4 regions of the Geodermatophilus bullaregiensis genome follow, and region 1 is predicted to be linked to each of the others. Evidence: riboswitches for the same ligand, from Rfam matches in the RefSeq annotation. Region 1 holds a riboswitch; each other region holds the start of a gene.
What was found. A riboswitch is a leader RNA that binds a small molecule or an ion and turns the genes downstream of it on or off. The one in region 1 is predicted to bind cyclic di-AMP.
Positions count from the first base shown of each region.

Region 2: another riboswitch for cyclic di-AMP. It lies ahead of JOD57_RS20935 (C40 family peptidase); the one in region 1 lies ahead of JOD57_RS10920 (C40 family peptidase).
Region 3: another riboswitch for cyclic di-AMP. It lies ahead of JOD57_RS26525 (LysM peptidoglycan-binding domain-containing protein); the one in region 1 lies ahead of JOD57_RS10920 (C40 family peptidase).
Region 4: another riboswitch for cyclic di-AMP. It lies ahead of JOD57_RS23905 (VldE C-terminal domain-containing protein); the one in region 1 lies ahead of JOD57_RS10920 (C40 family peptidase).

Region 1 covers NZ_JAFBCJ010000001.1:2,315,878-2,323,071, forward strand. Annotated here, with positions in the region: gene JOD57_RS10905 (serine hydrolase domain-containing protein) at 1-151, opposite strand, end outside; gene JOD57_RS10910 (DUF3817 domain-containing protein) at 167-484, opposite strand; gene JOD57_RS10915 (hypothetical protein) at 590-1,123, shown strand; gene JOD57_RS10920 (C40 family peptidase) at 1,184-2,377, opposite strand; cyclic di-AMP (ydaO/yuaA leader) riboswitch at 2,391-2,537, opposite strand; gene JOD57_RS10925 (hypothetical protein) at 2,717-2,941, shown strand; partial or broken gene JOD57_RS25360 (YhjD/YihY/BrkB family envelope integrity protein) at 3,002-3,841, shown strand; gene JOD57_RS10930 (transglycosylase domain-containing protein) at 3,862-6,417, opposite strand; gene JOD57_RS10935 (HelD family protein) at 6,521-7,194, opposite strand, start outside.
Region 2 covers NZ_JAFBCJ010000001.1:4,357,895-4,365,088, forward strand. Annotated here, with positions in the region: gene JOD57_RS20920 (restriction endonuclease) at 1-351, opposite strand, end outside; gene JOD57_RS20925 (HNH endonuclease signature motif containing protein) at 416-1,573, opposite strand; gene JOD57_RS20930 (carbohydrate kinase family protein) at 1,686-2,591, opposite strand; gene JOD57_RS20935 (C40 family peptidase) at 2,672-3,184, opposite strand; cyclic di-AMP (ydaO/yuaA leader) riboswitch at 3,197-3,331, opposite strand; gene JOD57_RS20940 (hypothetical protein) at 3,707-3,859, shown strand; gene JOD57_RS20945 (serine hydrolase domain-containing protein) at 4,098-5,273, shown strand; gene JOD57_RS20950 (RtcB family protein) at 5,892-7,055, opposite strand.
Region 3 covers NZ_JAFBCJ010000001.1:4,565,500-4,572,693, forward strand. Annotated here, with positions in the region: gene JOD57_RS21920 (DoxX family protein) at 1-203, shown strand, start outside; gene JOD57_RS21925 (dihydrofolate reductase family protein) at 149-910, opposite strand; gene treZ (malto-oligosyltrehalose trehalohydrolase) at 912-2,666, opposite strand; gene JOD57_RS26525 (LysM peptidoglycan-binding domain-containing protein) at 2,782-3,369, opposite strand; cyclic di-AMP (ydaO/yuaA leader) riboswitch at 3,439-3,568, opposite strand; gene treY (malto-oligosyltrehalose synthase) at 3,821-6,160, opposite strand; gene glgX (glycogen debranching protein GlgX) at 6,163-7,194, opposite strand, start outside.
Region 4 covers NZ_JAFBCJ010000001.1:4,978,962-4,986,155, reverse strand. Annotated here, with positions in the region: gene JOD57_RS23935 (RNA polymerase sigma factor) at 1-224, opposite strand, end outside; gene JOD57_RS23930 (YciI family protein) at 228-572, opposite strand; gene JOD57_RS23925 (WhiB family transcriptional regulator) at 921-1,310, shown strand; gene JOD57_RS23920 (dienelactone hydrolase family protein) at 1,402-1,974, shown strand; gene JOD57_RS23915 (DUF6807 domain-containing protein) at 1,937-2,812, opposite strand; gene JOD57_RS23910 (hypothetical protein) at 2,805-2,969, opposite strand; gene JOD57_RS23905 (VldE C-terminal domain-containing protein) at 3,082-4,089, opposite strand; cyclic di-AMP (ydaO/yuaA leader) riboswitch at 4,368-4,517, opposite strand; gene gdhA (NADP-specific glutamate dehydrogenase) at 4,677-6,026, opposite strand; gene JOD57_RS23895 (MFS transporter) at 6,190-7,194, shown strand, end outside.

The sequences.
Region 1 (7,194 bases):
GCTCCGCGACGTCGCCGCGGCCGGCCGACCAGGCCAGCCCGCCGCCGCGGACGACGCCGGCGACCAGGCTGGGCGCCCGGCCGTCGCGCTGCACGCGGGCGGTGCGGGCCAGCAGGGTGCGGGCGGTCGCGGGGAGCACGGGCTCGGCCATGCCCCGCACGGTAGGTCAGGCTCGCGCGGGCGCCTGCAGGCGGCCGGTGCGCGCGGCCCAGCGCTCGAACACGACGGTGGCCAGCGGCGGGATCGAGGCGGCGAGCGCGAGCAGCGCCGTCCACCGCGACCAGCCGAGCACCCGGGCGGCGACCAGCGCGACGACGAGGTAGGCGATGAACACCGCGCCGTGGACCGGCCCGAACACCTGGACGCCCACCTCGGAGGTCTCCGGGACGTACTTGACGTACATGCCGGCGAGCAGGCCCAGCCAGGACAGCGCCTCGGCGACGGCGACGACGCGGAAGGCGAGGGCGACGGAGCGGGGGTTCATGGCGAGCGGGTCCTCCGGGGGGACGGGCGGGTCTCCCCTGCCCAACGGCCGGCCCGCGCCGTGAATCCCGGCCGGTCGTGTGACCTGCGTGGCAGGGTCGGGCCCGTGCGGGGGCTGGCGCGGCGGGAGTTCTGCCTGGTGCTCCTCCGCCGGATGGCCGACCTGCGACCGGACCTGGTCGCCGAGGCGCTCCCCCGGCTGGGCGCCGACCGCGCCGCGGCGCACGCCGCGCACACGCGGTGGCAGGCGCTGCACCACGCGCCGCGGGCACCGCGCGGCCTGGCGCTGCGCGCCGCCGTCCTCGGGCCGGCCGAGCGGGTCGAGGCGCGCCGCCTCGGCGACCTCGACCTCGAGGTCCGGCACTGGCCGCTGCCGCTGTGGCCGCACCTGCGGTGGGAGGTCGTCTCTGGCCCGGGGGGCACGGTGCTGCACGAGCACCTCGTCCGGGCGCCCGGCTCGCCGGTGCCGCCGGCGGCCGAGGGGCGGCTGCGGGTGTGGGAGCACGTGGTCGCCGACGTCAGCGGCCTGCCGGGCGCGGTGGAGGTGGACCCGCAGGTGGTGACGCGCTGGGAGGTCCGGCTGCCGTCGGGCACCACCGCGGCGTTCGTCTGGGGGCTGCTCCAGCAGGTCCGGACGTGACCGGGCCCCGGCACCCGAGGGGTGCCGGGGCTCCGCGGAGCGGGCGGTGGAGCCCCTTCCTCAGGCGACGCGGCGGGCGCCGGCGTAGCCGCCCATCGAGTCGACGCCGGCCACCTTGACGACGTCGCCCGACGTCGGCGCGTGCACCATCTGCCCGTTGCCGATGTAGATGCCCACGTGGCTGACCGGGCTGTAGAAGAAGACCAGGTCACCGGGCTGCAGGTCGGCGCGGGAGACCGCCTGGCCCGTGCGCGACTGCATGGCGCTGGAGTGCGGGAGGGTGACGCCGGCGGCGCGGAAGGCGTACTGGGTGAGACCGGAGCAGTCGAACGAGCCCGGGCCGGCCGCCGCCCACACGTAGGGCTTGCCGCGCTGGGCCATGGCCGTGGCCACCGCCGTCGCGGCGGCACCGCTGCCCCCGCCGGAGGGGGCAGCCACCGGGGCGCCGGCCGTCCCGGTGGACGAGGAGCCGGACGAGGAGCCGGAGGACGAGGAGCCGGAGGACGAGGAGCCGGAGGACGACGAGGTGGCGCTCCCGGACGTCGCGCCCTCGGCGCGCTCGTCGTCGCGGCTGGCCCGGGTGTCCTCGGCGGCGTGCGCGGCCGCGGCGGCCTCGAGGGCGGCGCGCTGCTCCGCGGCGGTGAGCCGGGAGAAGTCGGCCTGGTAGTCGGCGATCTGCGCCTCGAGGCCGGCCTGCCGGGCGGCGACGTCGTCGTACTGGCGCTGCGCCTCGGCGGCGGCCTCCGCGGCGACGGCCTGAGCGGCGGTGGCGGTGTCGGTGGCCGCGGCGGCCTGGCCGAGCAGCTCGCCCTGGTAGCCGGCGACGCCCTGGAGCAGCGTGACCCGGTTGACGAACTCGTCGGCGTCCTGGCTGGTCATGAGCGCCTGCAGCGGGCCCATGCTGTCGCCGGTGTAGGCGGAGCGGGCGATCCCGACCACCTGGTCACGGGCGGCGTCGACGGCGACCTGCGCCTCGGCGAGCGTCGCGGCGGCGGCCTCGGCGGCGGCCTGCTGGGCGGTCAGCGCCTCGCGGGCCTCGTTGAACTGCTCGGTGACGACCTCGAGCTCGTGCCCGCGGGCGGCGACGAGCCGGGCGGCCTCGGCGGCCGTCGTCGGCTCCTCCGCCGCGGCCGGTGCCGGGACGGCCCCGAGGCCGAGACCCATGCCCAGGGCGCCGACGAGGGCGAGGACGGCGCGGCGACGTGACCGCGCGGGAGCGGGCGTGCCGGGGACGGACGTGCTCAGGGGCGCCACGGTTCGGCGTCTCTCCTTCTCCCAGGCCGCCTACCGGGTTAGCTGACGGGTTCGGGCGTGGAGTCGCCCGGCGCGCACGGGTGTCCGCGCGCACTTCACCCCGGGACTGCGATGGGTCCCCGGCCCGGTCCCCCTCACGGGCGGACCGGCTCGACGGCGTCCACGGGGTGCCACCCAGGTCGGTGACGGAGCGCCCCGTTGGACGTACGCAGCGTAAAGGGCGTGACCACCCCGTGACAATGAGTGAGTCACAATGACCTCACCCACACCGCCCTCCGGCCGCCGCCCGGTTGCCGCCACCCGGTTTGGGAGTGCCCCGGGACGAGCACGAGACCGGGCATGTGCTCCTCCACGCGGATGCGCCTCGCCCGGCCGCTCCTCGCGCTCGCCCTGCTCGGCTCGGTGGTCGCCTGCGGTGACAACACCGACTTCTCCCGGGGCCCGACCAACTGCGACGCCAGCGGGGAGAACGCGAGCAACGAGCAGGACGCGAGCTGCCAGGAGACGGGCGAGAACCCGGGCAACGACGCGCCCACCACCGACGACGCGAACCCGGGCGGCTGAGCCCCTCCCGCCCCGGCCGCTCGGCGGGCGCGTGACCGCCCGGACTGGTGGCATGAGCCGGTGAGCCCGGCGCGGAGGTGGACGGCGGCCCGGCTGGGTGCCGAGACGCGGGCGCTGCTGGGCGGCGCCCGCCGTCTGCTGCGCGGCCGCGACCTCGCCCTCATCGCCGCGGGGCTGACCTTCTACGCCGGCATCGCCGTCGTGCCGCTGCTGCTGGTGGCCGTCCGGCTCACCGCGCTGGTCACCTCACCCACCGAGGTGCGCGCCCTCGTCGACCGGCTGGCCGAGCTGCTGCCGGCCGAGCTGGGCGCGCCGGGGGCGGTGGAGCGGCTGGCCGGCGCCGGCGTCCGGCTGGACCTGCTCGGCTTCCTCCTGGCGCTGGTGCCGCTGTCCTTCTACGGCGAGGGGCTGCGGCGCGCCCTGCTGCGCTTCACCCGGCAGCGGGACACCGACACCCTGACCGGCTGGCGCGGACGGGCGCTCACCCTGCCGCTGGTCGTCGTCACGCCCGTGCTGCTGTACCCGCTGCTGCTGGCCGCCCGGTTCATGGCCGACCTGGCCCTCGAGGAGGGCCTGGGCCCGGCCGTCGGCCGCTTCTTCGTCGGGTACTACTCGGTGCTGTTCGTCCTCACCGTCCCGCTGGCCTGGGGCTTCGGGGTGGTGGCCGCCGGCCGGCACCGCCGTCGCGCGGTGGCCTCGGGAGCGCTGTTCACCGCGGCCTGCCTGTCGGGGTTCCTGCAGGGCTTCGTGCTGTTCCTCTCGCTGCCGCTGGACCTCGGGGCACCGTTCGGCGGCCTCGTCGCCGTGGGCGGCGTGGTCGCCGTCGGTCTCTGGATGTTCCTGCTGCACCTGGTGCTGCTGGCCGGGTGGCTGCTCACCCAGTCGCTCGACGAGCGGCTGGGCCGGCGCCAGCACCGGGATCACCCCGGGATCGGGACCGGGATCGGGAAGCGCGGGGCCTCGAAGGCCGGGACCGGCGGGGCCCCCGGCTCGGGCGCCGGCGGGGACCCCGGCTCGGGCGCCGGTGGGGGTCCGGGCGCGGGCGGGGGCTCCGGCGCGGGCGCCGGCTCGGGCGCCGGCTCGGGCGCCGGGGCCTCGGGGGCGGGGACCTCGGGGGCGGGGACCTCGGGGGCGGGGACCTCGGGGGCCGGCGACGGCGACTCGGCCGGCGGTTCGGCCGGCGCGGGCCCGGGAGCCGGCACCGGCCTCGGCGGGGGCGCAGGCGCGGGCGCGGGCTCCACGTAGTCGCTGCCGTTGCTGACCAGGATCGACACCTGCTGGCCCGGCACGGCGCGACCGCCCCGCGAGGGGCTGGTGCCCAGGAACGCGCCCTCGGGCTCGTCGCTGTCGACGCGCACGGTGCGGGAGGTGAACCCGGCCTCGGCCAGCGCGCGCTCGCAGGACCGCACGCCGGAGCAGCCGGGCACCGGGCGGGTGTTGCCGTCCTGCACGGTGGGGTCGGCCGGCGGGAACTCGCTGCTCCCGCGCGCCTGCAGGATCGGCGCCATGGCGTCCCGCCAGATCGTGGCGCCCTTGCCGCCACCGAACCCGCCGACGTCCTCGTTCTGCTTGGGGTTGAGCACCATGACGCTGGCGGTGATCTCGGGCGTGTAGCCGACGAAGGCCACCGAGAAGTTGTCCTGCGAGGTGCCGGTCTTGCCGGCGATCTGGTGCCCGGGGACGTGGGCGCGCGACCCGGTCTGGCCGGGGTTGCCCGGCTCGACGTCCTTGCGCAGCATCTGGTTCATCGTGTCGGCCACGCCCGGCGGGATCGCCTCCGGCGTGCACCGGTCGCCCACCGGCAGCGGCTCGCCGTCGGCGCCGACCGCGGGCTCGCCGTGCCGGTCGAGGACGGCGGTCACCGGGACGACGTCGCACTGGGTGCCGCTCGCGGCGAAGGTCGAGTAGGCGCTGGCCAGCGCCAGCGGGCTGGTGGCCTCGGCGCCGAAGGTGAACGAGCCGCGGTTCTCGTCGATGATCTGCTGCGGCAGCTCGGGCGGGCTGAACTGGAACAGCCCCATCGCCTCGGCCATCCGCACCGGCTCCTCGACGCTGCCGAGGGCGTCCTCGAGGGCGAGGAAGTAGGTGTTGGACGACTGGTAGAGCGCCGTCGTCAGGTCCAGGGTGGAGCGGTAGCCCGACCCGGCGTTGCGCACGCAGTACCGGCCGTCGGTGTCGCGGCCCTGGCAGGGGCCGCTGTACACCCGCGAGACGTAGGGCTCGGGCGCGGTGAGCGTGTAGTAGGAGGAGTACCCGCGGGCCAGCGCGGCGGCGGCCACGAACACCTTGTACGTCGAGCCCGAGCCCTGGCTGGGCCACGTGTGCAGGTTGAACGACTCCTGCGTCGGGTCGACCCGGTCGTAGCCGAAGGTCCGGTTGACGCTCATCGCCAGCAGGTGGCCGGTGCCCGGCTCGACCGCGGTGAACATGCCGGCCAGCGAGTCGTCCGGCGCCAGGGTCTCGAGGACCGCGGCGTCGCCGGAGCGCTGCAGCTCCGGGTCCAGCGTCGTCCGGACGACGTAGCCGCCGTTGTCGAGCTGCTCCTGGGTCAGCCCCAGCTCCTGGACCAGGTACCGCTGCACGAAGTCGCAGACGAACGGACCCACGCTGGCCTGCACGCAGCCGCGGCGCGGAGCCGGCGCGGGCGCGAGCCCGAGCGGCTCGGCCTGCGCGGCGGCGGCCTGCTCCGGGGTCACCAGACCCTGCTCGGCCATCCGCGACAGCACCTCGTCACGCCGCGCCGTGGCGACCTCGGGCGCGGTGAACGGGTCGTCGGAGGTGGGGCTCTGCACCAGCCCGGCCAGCAGCGCGGCCTGGGGCAGGGTGAGCGCCGCGGCGTCGACGCCGAAGAAGGCGCGCGCGGCGGGCTGGATGCCGTAGGCGTTCTGGCCGAAGTAGACGATGTTGAGGTAGCGGGTGAGGATCTCGTCCTTGCTGTAGACGTCCTCGACGGCCAGCGCCAGGCGGGCCTCGCGCAGCTTGCGGCCGAGTGTCTGCTCGGTGGCGGCCGAGCGCTCCTCGGCGGTGTCGGCGGTCTGCAGCAGGGTCTGCTTGACCAGCTGCTGCGTGAGCGTCGACCCGCCCTCGGCCACGGCGCCCGCGGCGATGTTGCGGGCCAGCGCGCGCGCCGTCCCCTGCACGTCGAGACCGTGGTGCTCGAAGAAGCGGGCGTCCTCGATGGCCACCATCGCCTGCTTCACGACCTCGGCGATCTCGCCGGACTCCACCGGGTCGCGGTTCTCGTCGTAGAAGTACGTGATCGGCTCGCCGTCGGCGGCGAGCAGCACGGTGTTGCCCGCGGGCGGGTCGCTGGTGAGCTCGGTGGGGAGGTCGCCGAGCAGGCCGGCCGACTGCTGGGCGGCCAGCGAGGGCGCGCCGACCCACGGGAGGAGCAGCCCGGCGACCAGGGCGCCGGCGACCACGATCGTGGCGGCCAGCCGCAGCAGGGTGCTCAGCCGGCTCGGTAGCTCGTCCATGGGCCTCCCTCCTCGGGCCGCGAACACTGCAACAGGTATCGGCACGCGCCACAACCACCCGCGCCGGACACCACGCGCCAGGGGCGCACGGGACGGGTGGGGCTCAACCGACGAGTGGGGCGGGCAGGTCGTCGCGGTGCAGGACGACGAGCGTGCTCACCGCGCGGGTGAGCACCACGTAGAGCCGGTTGAGCCCGCGCGGCTCGGCGGCGGCGATGGCCGCCGGGTCGGCGACGACGACGGCGTCGAACTCCAGCCCCTTGGCCAAGGTCGCCGGGACGACGGCGACGCGCGCGGCCGCGGCGTCGTCGTCGAGCACCACGGCCGGCAGGCCGGCGTCCCGCAGCAGCCGGGCGACGTCCGGCACCGCGGCGTCGGCGCAGACGACCCCGGTCGACCCCTCCCCCGCCGCGAGCTCGGCGACCACGGCGGCCAGCGGCCCGGCGAGGTCGGTCACCGGCCGCACCGCCAGCGAGCCGGAGCCGCGGCGCACGGCCGTGGCCGCCGCCAGCCCGGGGGCGATGGCCGGCAGCAGCCGGTTGGCGTAGTCGAGGACCTCGCCCGGCACCCGGTAGCCACGGGTCAGCGGGCGGACGGCGGTGCCGGGGCGGCCGAGACCGGTCAGCGTGGGCGCCCACTCCGACGGCGACCACGGGCTGGTGGCCTGGGCGAGGTCGCCGAGCACGGTGAGCGACCCCGCGGCCAGCCGGCGCGCCACCGCGCGGCACTGCATGGGCGAGAGGTCCTGCGCCTCGTCGACGACGACGTGCCCGTAGC
Region 2 (7,194 bases), 2.0 Mb from region 1:
GAGCCACGTGACCGGTCGCTGGTGCCGCATCGACTCGGGGGCGTCCGGCACGTAGCCGTAGGGCCCTGTGACACGGCCGAAGGCGACGACGGGCTCGGTCTTCAACGGCAGCGCGACCAGATCGCCGTCGGCCATGCGCCTCTGGAAGGCGTCGACCTGGCCGACCCAGTTGGAGATCGTCGAGGGCTTGGCGTCCGGGTGGGTCTCGATGAGCCGCTCCCGCAGCTCGTCGGTCGTCGTCACGTCGGAGAGGTCCCCGGCCCGCGGCCAGCCGATCCCCACCACGTGACGGCTCAGGGCGAGCTCGTCACCCTCGCCGTGCCGGCCACTGCGGACCATCCAGAGCGCCATGCATCCCCCATCTCGAGCTGCCTGCGGATGCTCGCACCCGGAGGATCGGACGCGCGCAGGGGCGTCAGGCGGCGCGGGGGAGCAGGGGTTCGGGGACGGTGATCGGGGTGCCGTCGGGTCGCCAGGTGCGCCATCGCCCGTCGGGTTGTCGTTCGACGCGGAAGCCGTGGTGGACCTTGGTGTGGTGGCGCTCGCACAGCAGTGCCGAGTTCTCCAGGTTCGTCTCGCCGCCGTCGATCCAGTGGACGAGGTGGTGCACCTCGGCCCACCAGGTGGGTGCATCGCAGCCGGTGAACACGCAGCCGCCGTCGCGCAGTTCGACCGCGCGGCGCAGGTACCGGTCGGCCAGGCGCTGCTCGCGGCCCAGGTCCAGCGGTGCGCCGTCGGGGCCCATGACGACGCGGGAGACGGTGGCGTCGCAGGCCAGCCGTCGGGCGCGGGCGGCGGAGATGGTCGCGCCGAAGCCCATCCGCCCGGCCCCGGGTCCGGTGGCCGGATCGGCCAGGTCCTCGACGTCGATGACCACGGCGACGTGCGGCTTGACCGTGCGCAGGGTGGGCAGGTCCCCGGCGGCCAGCGCGTTGTCGGCCAGCTGCACCAGGGCGTCGCCGAGGCGCTGGGCGCGGGTGCGGTCGTCGCCGGCGGGCCGGTCGGCCTGCACGAAGGACTCGACCGCCGCCTGGAACTTCTCCCCACCGGCGGCGTCGAGCTGGCCACGGAAGGACAGCGATCCGTCGGCGTGCTTGGCCAGCGTGAGCGACCGGCCCTCGGTGGGATCGGGTTCGGGTCCGTCGGGGTCGAGGTCGGCCAGGTAGTGCCGCACCACGCGCACGAAGTCGGCGTGCGGGTGATCGAGGGCCACCTGGGTGAGGACGGCGTCGATGACGGCCAGGTCCACCCCGGCGGCCGCGGCGGCGGCCAGCCGCTCGGGCGTGAGGATCTGCCCGGCCACGGCCACCTGCTCGGCGCTGACCAGCCCGGTGTCGTGCGCCTCGGCCAGCGCGGGCAGGTGCTCGAGAACCCGCCCGGCGGTCACCAGCCGGCCGGCCGCGGCCGCCGAGAGCCGGCAGTGCCCGCGCAACCAGGACGCCGTGCTCGTCAGCCCGTCCCGCTCCGGTGCCTGGGACAGTTCCGCGGCCCGTACCCGCCGCGCCAGCAGGGCATCGACCCGGTTGCGCTCGGCGACCAGCGCGGCGACGTCGTCGAGAACGTCACCGCCCACCGGATCACCCGAACACATGTACGAATTCTAACCGATCGGACCGGGGTGCTCAACCTGAAAATGCAGGTCAGCGGCCTATGAGGTGCGATGTGTCAGCGCGCATCGAGAGAGGTCACGGCGGCGGCTGGCCGCCGACCACGCCGGCGACCACCGCGGCCGCGGCATAACCGGACCGGACGGCGTCCAGCACGGACTGCCCGGCGCGCCAGCCGCTCAGCACCCCGGCCGCGAACGCGTCCCCGCACCCGGTCGTGTCACGCAGCCGCCCCGCCGGCAGCGGCTCGACCGGCACCTCCCACGCGCCCGCCGCCGAGACCACCCGGGTCGGGCGGGCACCGGCGTGCACCAGCACCAGCCCGGGTGCCCAGGCCGGCAACGAACCGTCCAGGCCCAGGGCCGTGGCCTCGGCGGCGTTACAGGAGAGCAGGTCCGGCCGCAGCCCGGCGAGCAGGTCGGTGTAGGCGCCGACCCCGTGCGCGGCGATGCGGGTCGCGGCGGCGACGTCCACGCTGATCGGCACCCCGCGCCCGTGTGCCGCCGACGCGGCGCCCCGCAGCGCGCCGGGGAAGCGCAGCAGGTCGTAGCCGTCCAGGTGGACGACGGCCGCATCGGCGACCCACGAGGCGCGGACGTCGGAAGGCTCCAGCCCGCCTTCCCCACGGTCGGTCAGCAGCGTGCGCTCGCCGTCGGGGTGCACCAGCACCGTCGACACCGGCGCCCGTCCGCGACGCACCACCGCCACCTCGACGCCGCGCCCGGCGAGACCGGCCAGCAGGTCGTCGGCGAGCGGGTCCGCGCCGGCCCAGCCCGCCAGCCGGGACGGGACACCCAGCCGTGCCAGGTTCGCCGTCACGGTGGCCGGGGCGCCGCCAGCCGTCGTCGTCCGGACCACCCGCTGTTGGCCGCCGACCACCAGGGGAGCCGACAGCTCGAGCAGTTGGTCGGCGACCAGCTTGCCCAGCGCGACGACCGGTCCCCGCCCGGCGGGGCGGGGCCACGCCGGGCCGGTGGAGGTCACGGCCGAGGAGTCTCCACCGGACCGTCCTGACGCGACGGCGCCCCGGCCCACCAGGGCCGGGGCGTCGTCCGAGGATCGCGTCAGACGATGCGACGGGCGCCCTGGTACTGCGGCATGGAGTCCAGGGCGACCACGGCCACCGGCTTGCCGGCGGTCGAGGCGTGGACCATCTGGCCGTTGCCGATGTACATGCCCACGTGCGAGACCGGGCTGTAGAAGAACACCAGGTCACCCGGCTGGAGGTCGGCCTTCGCCACCGGGGTGCCGAACGTCGACTGGGCCTTCGAGGTGCGCGGGATCGAGACGCCGGCCGCCTTGTAGGCGAAGCTGGTCAGCCCCGAGCAGTCGAACCGGTCGGGACCGGTCGCGCCGTAGAGGTACATGTCACCGCGCTGGGCGAGCGCGGTGTCGACGGCCGTCTGGGCCGCGCCGTTGGGAGCGGCGACCGGCGCGGCCGTCACGGCCCCACCACCGCCGCCACCCACGGCAGCCGAGGCCGGGAGGGGTGAGAGGACGATGCCGGCTCCGGCGATGGCCGCGACGGCGATGCCGCGGAACGAGCGACGAGCGGTGGACGTGCGGGTAGTCGTCATCGACGACGGTTCTCCTGTTCTCCACGATCGCCTACCGGGTTAGCTGACGGGTTCGGACGGAGGAGTCGCCCGGCGCGACGAGTCGCGCTCCACCCCAGTGCTGCGGTGGGTCCCCGGCCCGGGAGACCGGCTGGGTGCCGGCATCCGGTTCGGCGCATCCGGCGGGTGTCACACGGGGAGTGACGAAGGGCCCTGGCCGGACCGCGACGACGGTAGGTAGGGGTCCCTGAGCGCTCAACCGCTCCGGTCGGCCGCCACGCCCGATCCGGGTCCGCGCACTTGACTCCCGCCCCGGATCCGACACGCCGCGCTGACCAGCGCGGACACCCGAACTCCTCGACACGCGGGAGCCGGCCGCCCGGCGCGGACACGCCGCGCCGGGCCAGAAAGGACGCGGCGGTGCGTCCGAACGCGCAGTCAGCGGCCCACCACCGACACGGCACGGAGGACGTCGGGATCGCCACGGTTGCGGCGCGCGTTCACGGGGCACGAGGACAGGAATCGACACGAGGAGGCAACCCCATGGGGATGTTGAGGAAGCTCGTCGCTTCGGGCGTCGCCGCCAAGGTGGTGCAGGAGCTGCAGAAGCCGCAGAACCAGGCCAAGATCAAGAAGTTCATCCGCGACTACCAGGCCAAGAACAAGAGGGGCGGCGGCACGGCCGGTCGCTACTGACCGCACCGCGCACCTGTCTCGCGACCCCCGCCCCGGACCGCCGGGACGGGGGTCGCGTCGCGCCGGGACCGGGGACGCAGCAGCGTGCACCCGGAGCCGCTCGCCGCGCCGCTCCCGGCGTCGACCAGGGCACGAGCGCGCCGCCGTGCTCGCCGCCGCGTTTGCGCTGCTCCAGGGCACCCGCCAGCCTGACGCCGGGCCCGCCGCAGAGTCGCGGCGGACCGACCGAGGAGGCGCCATGAGCAGGGACATCGACGGCAGCCGGATCGACGCCGTACTGGCCGACGCGGTGGAGCGGGGAGCGGTGCCGCACGTCGCCGCCATCGCCGCCGACCGCGACGGCGTCCTCTACGAGGGCGGCGCGGGGGTGCGCGTCGCGGGGGAGTCCGACGACCCGGTCACCACGAGCACCCAGTTCCGGATCATGTCGATGACCAAGATGGTCTGCACGGCGGCCGCGCTGCAGCAGGTGGAGCGCGGCGAGCTGGACCTCGACGCCCCGGTCGAGCAGTACCGCCCCGAGTTCGCCGACGTCCGGGTCCTCGAGGGCTTCGACGGCGACACGCCCCGGCTGGTCGAGCCGGCCCGCAAGGCGACCGTCCACCAGCTGGTCACCCACACCACGGGACTGGGCTACTGGTTCTGGAACGCCGAGCTGCTGCGGTACGAGACGGCGACCGGGGTCCCCAACGTCGTCCCCGGGTCGGCGCGCGCGTTCGAGGCGCCGATGGTCGCCCACCCCGGCACCCGGTACGTCTACGGCATCAACACCGACTGGCTCGGCAGGGTGGTCGAGGCGGTGGCCGGCACGACCCTCGACGAGGTGATCGCCACCGGCATCACCGGCCCGCTCGGGATGACCGACACGATGTTCCGGCTCGACGAGGAGCGGAAGGCCCACTGCGTCGCCATCCACACCCGCGGCCAGGACGGCGGGTGGACCGCGGTCGACGAGATCCTCAACCAGGAGCCCGACTGGTGGGCCGGCGGGCACGGCCTCTACTCGACACCGCGCGACTACACCCGCTTCGCGCGCGCCCTGCTCCGCGGAGGCGAGCTCGACGGCGAGCGCATCCTCTCGGCGGAGACGGTCGACCGGGCGTTCACCAACCAGATCGGCGACCTCGACTTCCCCGCCGAGATCCTCACCGCGGACCCGCCGATCACCGACAGCCTCCGGGCCGGCCCCGGCCACACGTGGGGCTACGGGCTGCTCCTCAACACCGAGGACCAGCCGGGCCGCCGCCGGGCCGGCACCGGTTCCTGGGCGGGGCTGTTCAACACGCACTTCTTCGTCGACCGCACCACCGGCGTCTGCGCCTCGATCTACACCAACTCCCTGCCCTTCATCGAGCAGGACGGCGCGTGGCGGGTCTACGGCGAGTTCGAGGAGGCTCTGTACGCCGCGCTCTGACCCACTCTGCGGCCGCTCGTGCTCTGCCCCGCCGGTCGGCGCAGAGCACGAGCACCCGCGTCAACGTTGTGGCGCGCAGGCCGATGTGGACGCCACCTGCTCGATGATTCATGTGCTCATCCATCTGGCTCGACGATCAGGAGTTGACTCACCGAGGGAGCGACGTTGAGCACCATGGCATCTTCTGTCCGGAGTCCTGCCTTTGCTGCCTTCAGTCTCACCTCTGCGGAAGCGTCCGAGTTGCGCTCGTTCTCGGTGAGTGGGAGGTATCGACCATCGACACCGCGTCGGGGGATCGGACGTTGTGCCCACCATTCCAACGCGATGTCTGCTTCGTCTGCTTTGAGACGCAGCCATGGGCGGATGTCCCTCAGTGCCCGCACGCCAGACAGAGAGCTTGCTTGCCAGTTCCAGGCCGTGCGCCTGTAGCTCCTGTTCATCTCAGACAGGGAGCCGCCCCAGCGCGCCTGGCACTCTCTGAGTAGCAGAGTGCTCTTCGCCGTGATGTTCTGCGTCAACTGCACCCGTAGCGTCCGACCGCCTTTCCCGTTCCTGTAGACCCCAACCGATCCCTCGCCGTCGAAGAAGCCAGCGAAGTAGAGTAGGAATGGATCCACGTCAGTCGCCTTTCACGTTGACCATCTGCCTGAGGGTGTGTCGCACCTCGACTAGATCAGAAGCGTCTGACATCACTTGACCTATGGGTTTGTAGGCATCGGGGTGCTCGTCGAGGAAGGCGTCCGAGCGGCCCCAGGCGATGCCCCTCATGCGCCGGTCGAGGTCGGCGCGGCTGAACATCCGCCGGGCGGCGCCCCGCGAGTGGTTGCGGCCGGCGCCGTGCGGCGCCGACATCAGCGCCTCGGCGTTGCCCTTCCCGACGACGACGTAGGACGCCGCGCCCATCGACCCGGGGATCAGCCCCCACTGGCCGGTCCGCGCGGAGATCGCGCCCTTGCGGGACAGCCACACCTCGGTGCCGTGGTGGGTCTCCCGCTCGGTGTAGTTGTGGTGGCACTGCACCACCTGCACCCGCCGGACCTCCTCGGTCAGGAACCGGGACACCTGCTCGGCGAGGCGGTCCATCATCTCCTCGCGGTTGAGCGCGGCGAACCGCTGCGCCCAGTGCAGCGCCTCGACGTAGGCGTCGAACTCCGGCTCGCCCTCCTCCAGGTAGGCGAGGTCGCGGTCGGGGACGTCGACGCCCCTCGCCCGCGTGCGCTCCTGCGCCACCCGGATGTGCTTCGACGCCAGCTTGTTGCCCACACCGCGGGAGCCCGAGTGCAGGAACAGCCACACCCGGTCGGCCTCGTCGAGGGAGACCTCGATGAAGTGGTTGCCCGACCCGAGCGAGCCCAGCTGCAGCGGCCAGTCGGGGACGACGCCGTCGGCCTGGGCCGCCCCGGGCAGGCCCCGCAGCTCCTCGACGCGCGGCGTGGCCGTCTCCCGCACCTTCCTGTTGTTGCGGCCGGCCGACAGCGGGATCGCCCGCGAGATCTGCTCGTGCAGCGTCGCCAGGTTGCGGCCGCGGACGTCGTCACCGGTGAACTGGGTGCGCACGGCCGTCATCCCGCAGCCGATGTCGACCCCCACCGCCGCCGGGATGATCGCGCCGTCGGTCGGGATGACCGAGCCGACGGTCGCGCCCAGGCCCAGGTGCGCGTCGGGCATGAGGGCCACGTGCGGGTGGATGAACGGCATCGAGGCGGTGCGCTCGGCCTGCACCCGCGTGGTCGGCTCGAGGATCGACGCCCAGCTGAGCAGCCGATCGCTGATCCTCTCCATGGTCCACCCCTCCGGTCGCGGATCGGGCCTGCCGCGGGCGCAGGGCCGGGGCGGTCGACGCCGCTGCGTCGCCCGGTGCACTCGCGACTACCCGGGGACGGCGGGCCCAGGCCGGGCTCCGGCGTGCCGTTTCCGTTCC
Region 3 (7,194 bases), 2.2 Mb from region 1:
CCACCCGCCGCGCCGGCGGCTGGGCGACCGCGGCCCTGGTCACCGCGTACCTGCCCGCCCACCTCGACCCGCTCCGCCGCGTGGGCACCGCGCAGCGTGCGTCCGACCGCCCCGCCGGGGTGGCGGCGCGGGTGCTGGTGAACCTCGGCTACGTGGCCTGGGCGGTCCGGGTCGCCCGCTCCGGGCGGTCCGGGAGGGCGTAGCGGGTGAAGAGGACGCCGTCCTCCTCGAGCACCTGCAGCAGGCGGGGCCGGACGACGCCGGGCAGCGCGTCGGTGACCAGCCGGCTCCCCCCGCCGACGAGCGCCGGTGCGATCGTGAGGTCCAGCTCGTCGACCACCCCGGCGGCCAGGGCCGACGTCAGCAGGGCCGGGCCGCCCTCGCAGACCAGCTGTCGCAGGTTGCGGTCGGCCAGCCGGTCCAGCGCCAGCGGGAGGTCGACGTCGCCGTCCCCGCAGACGAGGACGTCGACGCCGGCGTCGGCCAGCGCGGCCCGCCGGTCGGGATCGGCCGCCGCGCAGGTCACGAGGACGGTCGGCGCGAGGGCCAGCCGGTCGCCCGGGGCCAGGGAGGCCCGCCGCGAGACGACGACGACCGGCGCGGACGCCGGCCGCCCGAGCGCGGCCCGCAGCCGGCCGACCGCGGAGTCCGCGGCCACCGGGCGGTACCCCTCGGCCGCCGCGGTCCCGTGCCCGACGAGCACCGCGTCGGCCAGCGCCCGCAGCACCCGGAACACCCGCTGGTCGCCCGGGGAGCCCAGACCCGCGCTCCGCCCGTCCACGGTGACCGCGCCGTCGAGGGAGACCACGAAGTCCACCCGCACCGAGCGCCCGGGCGGCAGCGCGTAGGCGTCCGCGAGCGCGGCGTCGTCCAGCGGCCCGCCGTCCGGGTCCGGCAGCAGCCGGCGCACGTCAGTGCGTGCTGAGGACGGCCGCGCTCTCCGGCGGCAGCGTCACCGTGGCGCCGTCGAGCGCGGGGAGCTCGCCGGTGGCGAACAGCACCTCGGTGGGCGCCCGGTCGAGGTCCACCTCGCGCGGCTGGTCGGCGAGGTTGGCCACCACGCGCAGCGCGCCGCGGTGCACGACCAGCCAGCGGTCGGCGTCGTCCCAGGCGACCGCCACCGACGCCAGGTCGGCGTCGGTCAGCTCCGGCTGGGCCCGGCGCAGGGCCAGCAGTGCCCGGTGCACGGCCAGCAGCTGCGCGTGCGGCTCCCGCTGCGGCTCGGACCAGTCGAGCTTCGAGCGGGTGAAGGTCTCGGGGTCCTGCGGGTCGGGCACCTCGTCGGCGTCCCAGCCGTGCTCGGCGAACTCGCCCTTGCGGCCCTCCGCCGTCGCCCGGCCGATCTCCGGGTCGGTGTGGCTGGTGAAGAACTGCCACGGCGTCGAGGCGCCCCACTCCTCGCCCATGAACAGCATCGGGGTGAAGGGGCTGGTGAGCACCAGCGTCGCGCCGACGGCGAGCAGGCCGGGGGACAGGGACGCCGACACCCGGTCCCCGACGGCGCGGTTGCCGATCTGGTCGTGGTCCTGCAGGTAGCCGAGGAACTTCCAGCCCGGCAGCCGCGCGGTGTCCACCGGCCGGCCGTGGTGGCGGCGGCGGAAGCTCGACCAGGCGCCGTCGTGGAAGAAGGCGCCGGTCAGCGTCTTGGCCAGCCCGGCGAGCCCGGCCTCGGCGAAGTCGCGGTAGTAGCCCTGGCCCTCGCCGGTGAGCGTGGCGTGCAGCGCGTGGTGGAAGTCGTCGCTCCACTGCCCGGTCATGCCCAGGCCGCCGGACGCCCGCGGGGTGACCGTCCGCGGGTCGTTGAGGTCGCTCTCGGCGATCAGCGTGAGCGGCCGGCGCTCGGCGACCGACAGCCGGTCGACCTCGCGGGCCATCTCCTCGAGCACGTGGGTGGCCCGCTCGTCGACCAGCGCGTGGATGGCGTCGAGCCGCAGCCCGTCGACGTGCATGTCGCGCAGCCACATCAGCGCGTTGTCGACGATGTAGCGGCGGACCTCGTCGGAGTCGGGGCCCGACAGGTTGACCGACTCGCCCCAGGTGTTCGCCCCGCCCTCGGCGAAGACCGGCATGAACAGCGGCAGGTAGTTCCCGGACGGGCCGAGGTGGTTGTAGACGACGTCCTGGACCACGCCGAGGCCGCGCTGGTGGCAGGCGTCGACGAAGCGCTGGTAGGCCGCCGGCCCGCCGTAGCTCTCCTGCACCGTGTACCAGAGGACGCCGTCGTAACCCCAGTTGTGCGTGCCGTCGAAGCCGTTGACCGGCAGCAGCTCGACGAAGTCGACGCCGAGGTCGACCAGGTGGTCCAGTCGCGTGATCGCGGCGTCCAGCGTGCCCTCGGGGGTGAAGGTGCCGACGTGCAGCTCGTAGACGACGCCGCCGGCCAGCGGGCGCCCGGTCCACGCACGGTCGCCCCACGCGTGCGCGGCCGGGTCGAAGCGGCGGGAGAGGCCGTGCACGCCCTCGGGCTGGCGGCGCGAGCGCGGGTCCGGGCGGGGCGCGTCGTCGTCGCCGAGCAGGTAGCCGTAGTCGGCCTCGGGGGCGGCCGCGACCTCGGCCCGCCACCAGCCGTCGTCGTCCCGGCGCATCTCGTGCACCGACCCGTCGACCTGCAGCCGGACCCGCTCGGGGACCGGCGCCCAGACGGCGAACTCGACGGGTGCGGACATGCAGGGGCCTCCAGGAGTCGGCGGGTGACCGGGAGGGTGTGCCCGCGCGGGCTGCCGTCAACCCCGGCCGGGCCCGGCAGCCGGGGGGAGGAGCTCCCCCCGGCTGCCGTGCGGCTCACGGCAGCTGCAGCACCTGACCGACGTGGATGCGGTTCGGGTCGCTGACCGTGCCCTCGTTGGCGGCGAACAGGGCCTGCCAGGTCGTGCCGCTGGCCGCGGCGATCTTCGACAGGGTGTCGCCGGAGCGCACGGTGTGGGTCTCACCCGACGGGCGTGCGTCCCGCGACGCAGCCTCCGGCTCCCGATCGGCCGGAGCCGCCGCCGGAGCGGGGGCGGGTGCCGCGGCCGGGGCCGCGCCGGCCTCGGGCGCGGACGGGTCGAGGGCCTTGCCGCAGGTCGGCCAGGCACCCGGGCCCTGTACGTCGAGCGTGCGCTCGGCGACGGCGATCTGCTGCGCCTTGCTCGCCAGGTCGGCGCGCGGGGCGTGGTCGAGGCCGCCGAACGCCGCCCAGGTGCTCTGGCTGAACTGCAGGCCGCCGTAGTAGCCGTTGCCGGTGTTGATGCTCCAGTTGCCGCTGGACTCGCACTGGGCGACGGCGTCCCAGTCGTTGGGCGCGGCCGCGGAGGCCGGGCCGGCGAGGACGCCGATCGAGGTGGCCGCGATGCCGACGGTGACGGCGGTGCGGCGGGCCAGGGTGGCCATCCGCTGCGGCGTCGAAGCGCGGAGGCGACCGGCAGAGGGCGTGGTCGTGGGCACGGACGAGGACATGGCTGTACTCCGATCCGCCGCCTGCGAGGTGAGCTGTCGGGTTCGGAGCGATCGGTGCCCCGGCCGCACGACGTGCGGCTTCACCCCGAGACGGTGCTGCGTGGCCCCGTGACCACGGCGGCGACCGTCGAAGTGGGTCCCCCACCCCCGTCCTGGCGGTGCAGGAGGAACGGACGCCGACGGACGGGGTTGGGCGGATCGGCTCCGACGCCCGGCTCTCTGTCGGCCGGGTGCGCGGGCAAAGGTAACGGCCGGGTCTCGGCGGGGCACATCGCGCCCCAGGGGCCCCGGGCGTGTCGGTCCGCGCCCGCCCGGAGGCCCTCCGGGAACCCGCTGGTCACACCGCCGCGGTCGGGACGCCCCCCGCGGCGGTGTGACCTCGCCCTCAGTCGCGGACCAGCAGGGCCACCGGCAGCTGGGCCAGCAGCTCGCCCACCGGCGTGCCGCCGGCGTCGGAGACCACGCGCGTGCCGGTGAGCACGTCGCGCCAGGCGCCGGTCGGCAGGGCCAGCGCGGTGTCGCCCCAGCCGGCCGCGGCCAGGCCGACCGGCAGGCGGGTCGCCACGGTCACCGCGCCGTCGCGCCCCTCGGCGCCCCGGTCGAAGGCGACCACGTGACCGGCGGCCGGCCCGGTGACCTCGACCGGGCGGTAGCCGGCGAACAGCTCCGGGGAGTCCCGGCGCAGCCGCAGCACCCGGGAGACGACGAGCAGCTTGGCCGCGCCGCTGTCGTCGACGGGCGGCACCTCCCCGCCGTCGAGCCGGGTCAGCAGCTCGCGGCGCCGGGCGTAGTCGACCGGGCGGCGGTTGTCCGGGTCCACCAGCGAGCGGTCCTCCAGCTCGGTGCCCTGGTAGACGTCGGGGACGCCGGGCATCGTGAGCTGCAGCAGCTTCTGCGCCAGCGCGTTCGACCGCCCGGCCGGGCCGGTGCGGGCGACGAACTCCTCGATCTCGGCGTGCGTCGTCGCGTCGTCGTAGGCGGCGTCGACCAGCGCGTGCAGCCGGGTCTCGAACGCCTCGTCGACGTCGGTCCACGTCGTCGACAGGCCCGCCTCGCGGGCGGCCTTCTCGGCGTAGGCGTGCGCCCGCTCGCGCGAGAGCGGCCAGGCCCCGACCAGGTTCTGCCACACGAGGTGCGCCAGCGGCCGGTCGGGCAGCGGGTGCCGGGACAGCCACCGCCGCACGAGCTCCGCCCACTCGGTGGGCACCTCGGCGAGCACGGCCAGGCGGGCCCGGGTGTCCTCGCTGCGCTTGGTGTCGTGGGTGGTCAGCGTGGTCATGGACCGCGGCTTGCGCGCCACCCGCCGGCCCTGCGCCTCGTGGAACTCCTCGACCGTGCTGCCGAAGCGGGCCGGGTCGCCGCCCACCTCGTTGAGCACCACGAACCGCGACCAGCGGTAGTAGGCGCTGTCCTCGACGCCCTTGGCCATCACCGGCCCGCTGGTCTGCTCGAAGCGGGTGGCCGCCTCGGTGCCGGCCTGCGCGAGAACCGGGTGCAGCGCGTCCACGGCCGCGACCAGGTCGGGCCGGCGGTCGCGGACGGCGGACACCGCGGCGTCGAGGTGCTCGCGGCCGTCGGGCAGGTAGCTGCGGTAGACGGAGAAGGTCGCCAGCAGCTCGGCCAGCGCCTCGGTCTGCTGCTCGGGATCGATGCCGGGCAGCTCGCCGATGACCCGCACCAGCCGGGCGACCTCCGAGCCGAGGATCCCGTCGGTGACCTCGCGCTTGCAGTCGTGGACCAGCTGCGCGTAGTCGACCTCCCGCCCGGACAGCTCGGTGTCCAGCGCGGTGAGCGCCGCCTCGCCGGCCGGGTCGACCAGGACGTCGTCGACCTCGGCGAGGGCGTCGTAGCCGGTGGTGCCGGCCGTCGCCCAGCTCTCCGGCAGGTCCTCGCCGGGCTCGAGGATCTTCTCCACCACGGTCCAGCGCCCGCCGGTGGCCCCGGCCAGCCGGTCGAGGTAGCCCCTCGGGTCGGCCAGGCCGTCGGGGTGGTCGATCCGCAGCCCGTCGACGGCGCCCTGCTCCACCAGCCGCAGCACCAGCTCGTGCGTGGCGTCGAAGACCGCGGGGTCCTCCACGCGCAGCCCGGCGAGGGTGTTGATCGCGAAGAAGCGCCGGTAGTTGAGGTCGGAGTCCGCGCGCCGCCAGTCGACCAGCTCGTAGTGCTGCCGGTCGTGCACCTCCTGCGGCGTCCCCTCGCCCGTGCCGGGCGCGAGCGGGAAGCGGTTGTCGTAGTACCGCAGCTCGCCGTCGACCACCTCGAGCTTCTCGACGTCGTCGGCCGACCCCAGGACCGGGATGCGCACCCGGCCGCCGCCGAAGTCCCAGTCGACGTCGAACGCCGACGCGTGCGCGCTGTCCCGGCCGTGCCGCAGCACGTCCCACCACCACGGTGCCTCGGCCGGGTCGGCCACGCCCATGTGGTTGGGCACCAGGTCGAGCACCAGCCCCAGGCCCTGCTCGTGCAGTGCCGCGACGAGCCGGTCGAGGCCGGCCTGCCCGCCGCGCGACTCGTCGACGTGCGCGTGGTCGACGGTGTCGTAGCCGTGGGTGCTGCCCGTCGCGCTGCGCAGCAGCGGCGAGGTGTAGGCGTGGCTGACGCCGAGGTCGGCGAGGTAGCCGGCCACGGCCGCGGCGTCGTCGAGGGTGAAGTCGGCGGTCACCTGCAGCCGGTAGGTCGCCGTCGGGACGTCGCGGCGCCGGTCGGCGCCGAGCGGCTCGCTCACCGTCACGACCGGCGGGGGGCGCTGAGCACGATCATCGAGCGGTCCCGCACGGTGATCGTCTCGCCCGGCTTGAGCTGCGTCGGCTCGACCTCGCCCAGCTCGGCGGTGTCCAGCACGACCGTCCAGGCCGCGGCGTACTCCTCGGCGGGCAGCGTGAAGTCCATCGGCTCGTGCGAGGCGTTGAACGCCAGGTAGAAGTGGTCGTCCACGACGTCCTCGCCGCGCTCGTCGGTCGACCGGATGCCGTGCCCGTTGAGGTACATCGCGATCGACTTGGCGAAGCCGGCGTCCCAGTCGTCCTCGGTCATGAGGTCTCCGCCGGGCGTCAGCCAGGCGATGTCCTGCACCGGGGCGCCCGCCTCGCGCCGGACCGGCCGGCCGTGGAAGAACCGGCGACGGCGGAACGTCGAGTGGTCGTGGCGCAGCCGGGTCACCAGCTTGGTGAACTCCAGCAGGCCCTCGTCGACCTCGTCCCAGTGGATCCAGGTCAACGGCGAGTCCTGGCAGTAGCCGTTGTTGTTGCCCTTCTGCGTGCGCCCCAGCTCGTCGCCGTGCAACAGCATCGGCACGCCCTGGGACAGCATCAGCGTGGCCAGGAAGTTGCGCCGCTGGCGGGCGCGCAGGGTGAGCACCTTCTTGTCGACGGTCTCGCCCTCGACCCCGCAGTTCCAGCTGCGGTTGTGGCTCTCGCCGTCGTTGTTGCCCTCGCCGTTGGCCTCGTTGTGCTTCTCGTTGTAGGAGACCAGGTCGTTGAGCGTGAACCCGTCGTGCGCGGTGACGAAGTTGATGCTCGCGACCGGCCGCCGTCCGGAGTGCTGGTAGAGGTCGGAGGAGCCGGTGATCCGGCTGGCGAACTCGCCGACCGTGGCGTCCTCGCCGCGCCAGAAGTCGCGGACGGTGTCGCGGTACTTGCCGTTCCACTCGGTCCACAGGGCGGGGAAGTTCCCCACCTGGTAGCCGCCCTCGCCGACGTCCCACGGCTCGGCGATGAGCTTCACCTGGCTGACCACCGGGTCCTGGTGCACCAGGTCGAA
Region 4 (7,194 bases), 2.7 Mb from region 1:
GCGCGGCGCCGGGCCGCCGTCGTCAGCCAGGCCCCGGGCCGGGTGGGGACGCCGGACCTGCGCCAGTCGGTGAGCGCCGCCGCGAACGCCTCCTGCACGCACTCCTCGGCGACGTCGAGGTCGCGCGTGACGCGCACCGTCGCGGCGAGCACGAAGGCCCACTCGCGACGGTGCGCGTCGGCGACCGCGGCCGCGACGGCGGAGGCGCCGGCCGGGTCGGACACGGCTCAGTCGAAGGTCATGACCGGGCGGACCTCGACGCCGCCGAAGCGCGCCGGGACGGTCCGGGCGACGGCGAGCGCGGTGTCGAGGTCGGGCGCGTCGACCAGGTAGTAGCCGCCCAGCGCCTCCTTGGTCTCGACGAAGGGGCCGTCGGTCACCTCGGACCCGCCGCGCACGCTGGTCGCCGTCCCGGTCGGCTGCAGGGCCTCGCCGCCGAGCAGCTTCGCGCCGTGCGCCTCGACCCCGGCCGCGAAGGCCTCGTGCTCGGCCGTGATCTCGGCCGTCACCTCGGGCGACGCCGTCTCGTAGCGGGTCTCGTCCTCGTAGATCAGGATCAGGTACTGGGACATCTCGCTCCCTCTCGGTCGGGGCCCGCCTCCCGGGCCCTCGTCTGTCCGACACGCACCACCGGGCCGGATCGACAGGCTCCCGGCGAGGAATCGGGATGATCTCGTCCAGCGGCGGGTCGTGGTGCCGCCCCCCGCGCGCCACCGGGGGACCGGCCGCACGCGACCGCCGCCCACCCGACACGGGAGCCGGCGGACGCCAGGTCACGATTCGACAACCGGGCGGCGTGGTTTCGGCTAGTTCCTGCCAGTGCGCGACGCCTCACGGACTCCGTAACGTGACGGACAGCAGCCAGCCCGTACCGGTCCGTCACTGCCGGTGCGATCGCCCACCGATCCGAGGAGCTTCCCGTGTCCGCCTCCCGCCCCCACCTCAGCCTGCTCACCGAGTCGTCGGCCGCCTACGAGCCCGCTCCCGAGCCCTCCTACGCGCCGGCCTACCAGCCCACGACGTCCTGGAACGAGATGTCCTGGTCGGAGATCGCCATGGGCGGGAACCCCGTCGGCGAGGAGGGCTGGCGGCTCGACGCGCTGTGCGCCGAGACCGACCCCGAGGCGTTCTTCCCGGAGAAGGGCGGCTCCACCCGCGAGGCCAAGCGGGTGTGCTCCGGCTGCTCCGTGCGCGCCGAGTGCCTGGAGTTCGCCCTCGCCAACGACGAGCGCTTCGGCATCTGGGGCGGCCTGTCCGAGCGGGAGCGGCGCCGGGTGCGCCTGCAGCGCCGGTCCCCGCTCAGCGCCTGACGCCCGCCGTCCGCGCCCCGGCACGAGGACCGTCGGTGGCGGGCCCTACCGTCCCGTCCGTCCGCACACCGCCGGGGAGGAGCCGCCCGGGATGGCCGAGGTCGTCGTCTTCCACCACGTGCAGGGCCTGACGCCCGGCGTCGTCGCCCTCGCCGACGAGCTGCGCGCCGCCGGGCACCGCGTGCACACACCCGACCTGTTCGAGGGCCGCACGTTCGCCTCGATCGACGAGGGCACGGCGCACGTGCAGCAGATCGGCACCCGGGAGGTGGTCGAGCGCGGCACCCGCGCGGTCGAGGGCCTGCCCGCGGAACTCGTCTACGCCGGTTTCTCCCTCGGCGTGCTGCCGGCGCAGGACCTGGCGCAGAACCGTCCCGGCGCCCGTGCGGCAGTGCTGTGCCACGCCTGCGTGCCGGCGTCGGTGTTCGGCTCGTGGCCGGCCGGCGTCCCCGTGCAGGTGCACGGCATGGACGCCGACCCGTACTTCGTCGGCGAGGGCGACGTCGACGCCGCCCGGGCGCTGGTCGCCGGGGCCGACGACGGGGAGCTGTTCCTCTACCCCGGCGACCGGCACTGCTTCGCCGACAGCTCGCTGCCGTCCCACGACCCGGCCGCTGCCGCGCTGCTCATCGGCCGGGTGCTCGACCTGCTCGCCCGCTGCTGAGCCCCGCGCCCGCCCACTCCCCCACCGCGGCGTCGCCGAGCACGCCGTCGGCGACGAGGGCGCGGAAGCCCCGCGTCACGGTGCCGCCGGGCGAGAGCACCAGCGGGTGCCGCGCGGCCAGCTGCGAGCCGATGCCGGGGTAGTCCCCGACCCGGACGAACCACGGGTCGGCGCGGGTGGCGTCGTCGGCTCCGGCGAGGGCCACGGTGAACCCCGCCGCGCGGTCGGTCCAGGCCAGCCAGGGGGCCACCGAGCCGTGCGCGCGCTGCTCCCCCGCGGCCACGGGCGTGCGCACCCACGGCCCGGGCGCCGCCGGCAGCCGCCAGGAGAACCCGCCGTAGCCCGCGCCCGCCCGCCCGTTGGTGGCCGGGCTGCCGAGCGACAGCTCCCCGCCGGTCGCGTTGGTGAGCGCGGTCGTGAGCCCCAGCTCCCAGCCGGCGGGGACCGGCCGCGCCCGCACCCGGCGGTGCTCACCGAGCAGCAACCGGCCGTCGGGGCCCAGCCACCGCAGCGCCTCGTGGAAGCCGTCGTCCTCCCGGGCCGGGAAGCCGGCGTGCTCGATCCGGCCGTGGTCGGCCCGCGCGGTGTAGCCGTGGCCGCGCACGTAGGTCGGGCCACCCCACAGGTTCGCGCCGCCGACGTCCTGGACCCCGATCGAGACACCGAGGTGCCAGGGGTGGTCGGGGGGCTGCGCGTCGGTCACCGTCCGGCCGTCGAGGGTGCGGACCGGGTGCAGGTACGGCCGTGGCGCCAGCGCCGGGTCGAGCCCCCCGCCGTCGGCGTACCCGGCCACCACCACGCCGCCGAGCCGCAACAGGGTGAGCGCGGGCTCAGCCACGGACGACCGCGGCACCCGCCCGCGCCCACGGCAGGCCGGGTCCCGGGGGCAGGGCGCGCTGCTCGTCGGTCAGCGGCCGCGGGGCGCAGGTGCCGGCCGGGTGCCACCGGCCGTGGACGCCCGTCGGCACGGTGGGGACGGAGCTCGGTGGCGCCATGCCGGCGTCCTCCTGGGGTCGGTCCGGACGTCGACCGTATCGTCGGCCGGACCACCCGACAGCGGCGGCCCGACCGGTCCCGGGGGTCGGTCGGGCCCGGCCCGCCGTGGGGTCAGCCCACGTAGTTGACGTGCACGTGGTCGAAGTGGTTGGCCGTGGCGCTGCCGCGGTCGGCCATCTGCGACCAGCTGCCCCCCGGCGAGCTGAGCATCTTCTGCTGGTAGATCAGGTAGTCGACACCGAGCTCGTCCCAGTGCGCGACGTGGTACTGCACGATCGCGTTCCCGAGCGCGGTGTTGGACATGACCATGTAGTCCAGCGCCAGGCCCGACGGGTGGCCGTTCGGGTCGGCGGCACTGGCCCGGGTGCCGCCGAGGGTGATCCCGCCGGCGCCGGCCACGTTGCTGACCACGGCGTTCGCCGCCGCCTGGACCACGGCCTGCACCGGGCCCGCGGTGTTGCTGATGCGCGCGGTCGCCGTGGTCGCCGTCCCCGAGCCGGCGGCCGACGAGCTCGCGGACGACGGCGCGGCCGACGAGGCGGGGGCCTCGGCGGCCTCCTCGGCGGCCTCCTCCGCGGCGACCTCGGCGGCGGCGGCCTCCTCGGCGGCGACCTGGTCGGCGGCCGCCTCCGCGGCTGCCTCGGCAGCGGCGGCCTGGGCGGCGGCCTCCTCGGCGGCGGCCTGCTCCGCGGCGCGCTGGGCAGCGGCGGCGGCCTCGGCCTCGGCGCGCTGCCGGTCGAGCGCGGCCTGGTCGGCGGCGGCCTGCGCCTGCTGTGCGCTGGCCTCCTCGGCCTCGCGACTGCCGCGGCTGGCGGCCAGGTCCTCCAGCGGCTGGAGGTCCGCGGCCACGTCGCCTCCGCCGGCGTCGGCGGACCCGGAGGCGTCGGCGGTCCCGGAGGTCAGGCCCAGCTCCTGGGCGACGCTGGCCGACTCCGCGCTGCCGGCGCCGGCCTGCGCGGCAGGGTCCGCGCCGACGACGACGTTGACCAGCAGGGCGCCTGCGGCGGCGGCGCCGAGCAGCAGGCCGGGACGGCGGGCGGGGAGCAGACGGCGGCGGGAGCCGGCGGCGCGGGCGCGGCGCTCGGCGGATCGGCCGGACGTGGTCGTGCGGGGGTCCATGGGGCGGGGTGCTCCGGAGGTGTGGGGGCGCAGCGGCGCGGGAGGCCGCGGCGGGGCGGACGGCGGGTGCGCGGGCAGCGCGCCGGGCCGGCGCGGGCCCACCAGGGAGAAGCGGCGCGGGGCCGGTCGAGCGGAGGGTGCTCGGGCTGGTGGGCTCGCGGACGGCGTCCGGGGCGGACGGCCGCGGACGGTCAGGTGCGCGGGCGCGCCGGGGTCCGGGAGAGCCGGGGTGGAGGGAGTGGTGCAGCGGTGCAGGCGCACGCCATCCGGCGGCTCTCCGTTCTTCCGTGAGCCGCCTGCCGAGTTAGCTGACGGGTTCGGGCGGGAAGCAGCCCTACCTGCCCGGACGGATGCCCGGTGCGGGATTCACCCCAGTACTGCGGTGGGTCCCCGGCTCGCCCCAGCGGGCGACTCGGCGGCGTCCGTCCGGCCTCCCCCGACGGGGGACACGACGACCGGTCGGACGCGGCCACGGTACCGGCGTCGTGAAGTCGTGACAACGAGTCGACAGCGGTTTCGTGGGGTGATCGCCGTCGCAGACCTCCCGATCGACGGCCGGAGGGTGTAGGCGGCGGTGGTCCGGGCGCTCAGACGAGGCCGTGGGCGTGCACCGCCTCGGCCACGTCGAGGAACCCCGCCACGTTCGCGCCGAGGACGAGGTCGCCGGGCGAGCCGTACTCCTCCGCGGTGGCCGAGCAACGCGCGTGGATGCCGCGCATGATCTCCTCCAGCCGCGCCTCGGTGTGCTCGAAGGTCCAGCGGTCGCGCGAGGCGTTCTGCTGCATCTCCAGGGCCGAGGTGGCCACGCCGCCGGCGTTGGCGGCCTTGCCCGGGGCGAAGGCGATCCCGGCCTCCCGGAACACCCGGACGGCGTCGGGGGTGCACGGCATGTTCGCGCCCTCGACCACGTACCGGCAGCCGTTGCGGGCGAGGACGGCGGCGGCGGCGCCGTCCAGCTCGTTCTGCGTGGCGCTGGGGACGGCGACGTCGCACGGGACGTCCCAGATGCTGCCGCCCTCGACGAAGGACGCCGACGGCACCCGGTCGGCGTAGGCCTCGATCCGCGCCCGCTCGACCTCCTTGACCTGCTTGAGGACGTCGAGGTCGATGCCCTTCTCGTCGACGACGTGGCCGCTGGAGTCCGAGCACGCCACCACGGTGCCGCCGAGCTGGTGCACCTTCTCGATGCCGTACACGGCGACGTTGCCCGAGCCGCTGACGGTGACCCGCTTGCCGTCGAGGGACTCCCCGGCCTCCTCCATCATCGCCTCGGCGAAGAACGCCGCGCCGTAGCCGGTGGCCTCGGTGCGCACCAGCGCCCCGCCCCAGCCCAGCCCCTTGCCGGTGATGACGCCGGACTCGTAGCGGTTGGTGATCCGCTTGTACTGGCCGAACAGGTAGCCGATCTCGCGGGCACCCACGCCGATGTCGCCGGCCGGGACGTCGGTGTACTCGCCGAGGTGGCGGTAGAGCTCGGTCATGAACGACTGGCAGAAGCGCATGACCTCCGCGTCGGAGCGCCCCTTGGGGTCGAAGTCCGAGCCGCCCTTGCCCCCGCCGATCGGCATCCCGGTGAGCGCGTTCTTGAACACCTGCTCGAAACCGAGGAACTTCACGATGCCCAGGTCGACCGAGGGGTGGAACCGCAGGCCGCCCTTGTAGGGCCCGAGCGCGGAGTTGAACTCCACCCGGAAGCCCCGGTCGATGTGCACCTCACCGCGGTCGTCCTGCCAGGGCACGCGGAAGATGACCTGCCGCTCGGGCTCGCAGATCCGCTCGACGGTCTTCATCTCCAGGAACTCGCGGTGGCGGGCCAGGACGATGGCCAGGGAGTCGAGGACCTCGCGCACCGCCTGGTGGAACTCCGTCTCGCCCCGGTTCCGCCGGAGGACGTCGCCGTAGATCCGCTCCACCACCGCCGAGACGTCGGTGTTCATCCGCGCTCTCCCCTCGGTCGCACCCGGCCCGCGGTTCCGGGCCACCCGGTTCCGCTGTGCCGACGGTCGCAGACTCCCCGGCGGCTCTCCACCCGACGGTCACGGCAGCGGTTCGACGCGGCTCACTGCTTGGTGTGTGCAACGACCTGGGACGCTGGGGGTCATGGCGGTCCCCCGGTCCCCCCGCGCCCTCGTGGCGGTGCTCGTCTTCGTCGGGACGGTCGTGGCCGTCATCAGCAGCCTCGGCGCGCCGCTGGTCCCGGCGGTCGCGTCGGCCACCGGCGCCTCGCTGCCGGACGCGCAGTGGTCGCTGACGGCCACGCTGCTGGTCGGCGCGGTGGCCACCCCGGTGGTCGGCCGGCTCGGTGACGGCCCGCACCGGCGCCGCGTGGTCCTCGCCGTGCTCGCCGTGGTGACCCTCGGCGGCGCGCTGGCCGCCCTGCCGCTCGGGCTCGGGTGGCTGGTCGCCGGGCGGGCGCTGCAGGGCTTCGGGCTGGGGCTGACCCCGCTGGCCATCGCCACCGCCCGCGAGGCCCTGACCGGGGACCGCTCGCGCTCGACGATCGCCGCGCTGTCGGTCACCGTCGTCACCGGTGTCGGCCTCGGCTACCCGCTGGCCGGCCTGGTGGCCGAGCTCGGCGGGGTGCACGCCGCCTTCTGGGCCGGCGCCGCGGTCAGCGCCGCCGCGCTGGTCGCCGCCGCCGTGGTCCTCCCGCCGCCGGCCGCGGCACCGCGGCGCCGTCTCGACGTCGTCGGTGCGCTGCTGCTCGGCGCCGGGGTGGGCGGGCTGCTGCTCGCCCTGGGCGAGGCCGGGACGTGGGGCTGGACCTCACCGCTGCTGTGGGGGCTGGCCGGCGCGGCGGTGGTGGCCCTGGTGCTCTGGGTGCTGTGGGAGTCGCGGACGCCGGAGCCGCTGGTCGACCTGCGGCTGGCCCGCGGCCGGACCGCGCTGACCGCCCACTCGGCGGCGCTGCTGGTCGGGCTGTCGAACTACCTGCTGCTCGCCGCGGTGCCGGTGCTCGCGCAGGCGCCGCCGGCCGACGGCGCGGGCTTCGGCACGTCGATCGTCGTCGCGGGCCTGGTCCTGCTGCCCTTCTCGGCGGCGAGCGTGGCCGGCGGCCGGCTCGCGCGGCTGCTCGCCGACCGCGCCGGACACGCCCGGGTGCTG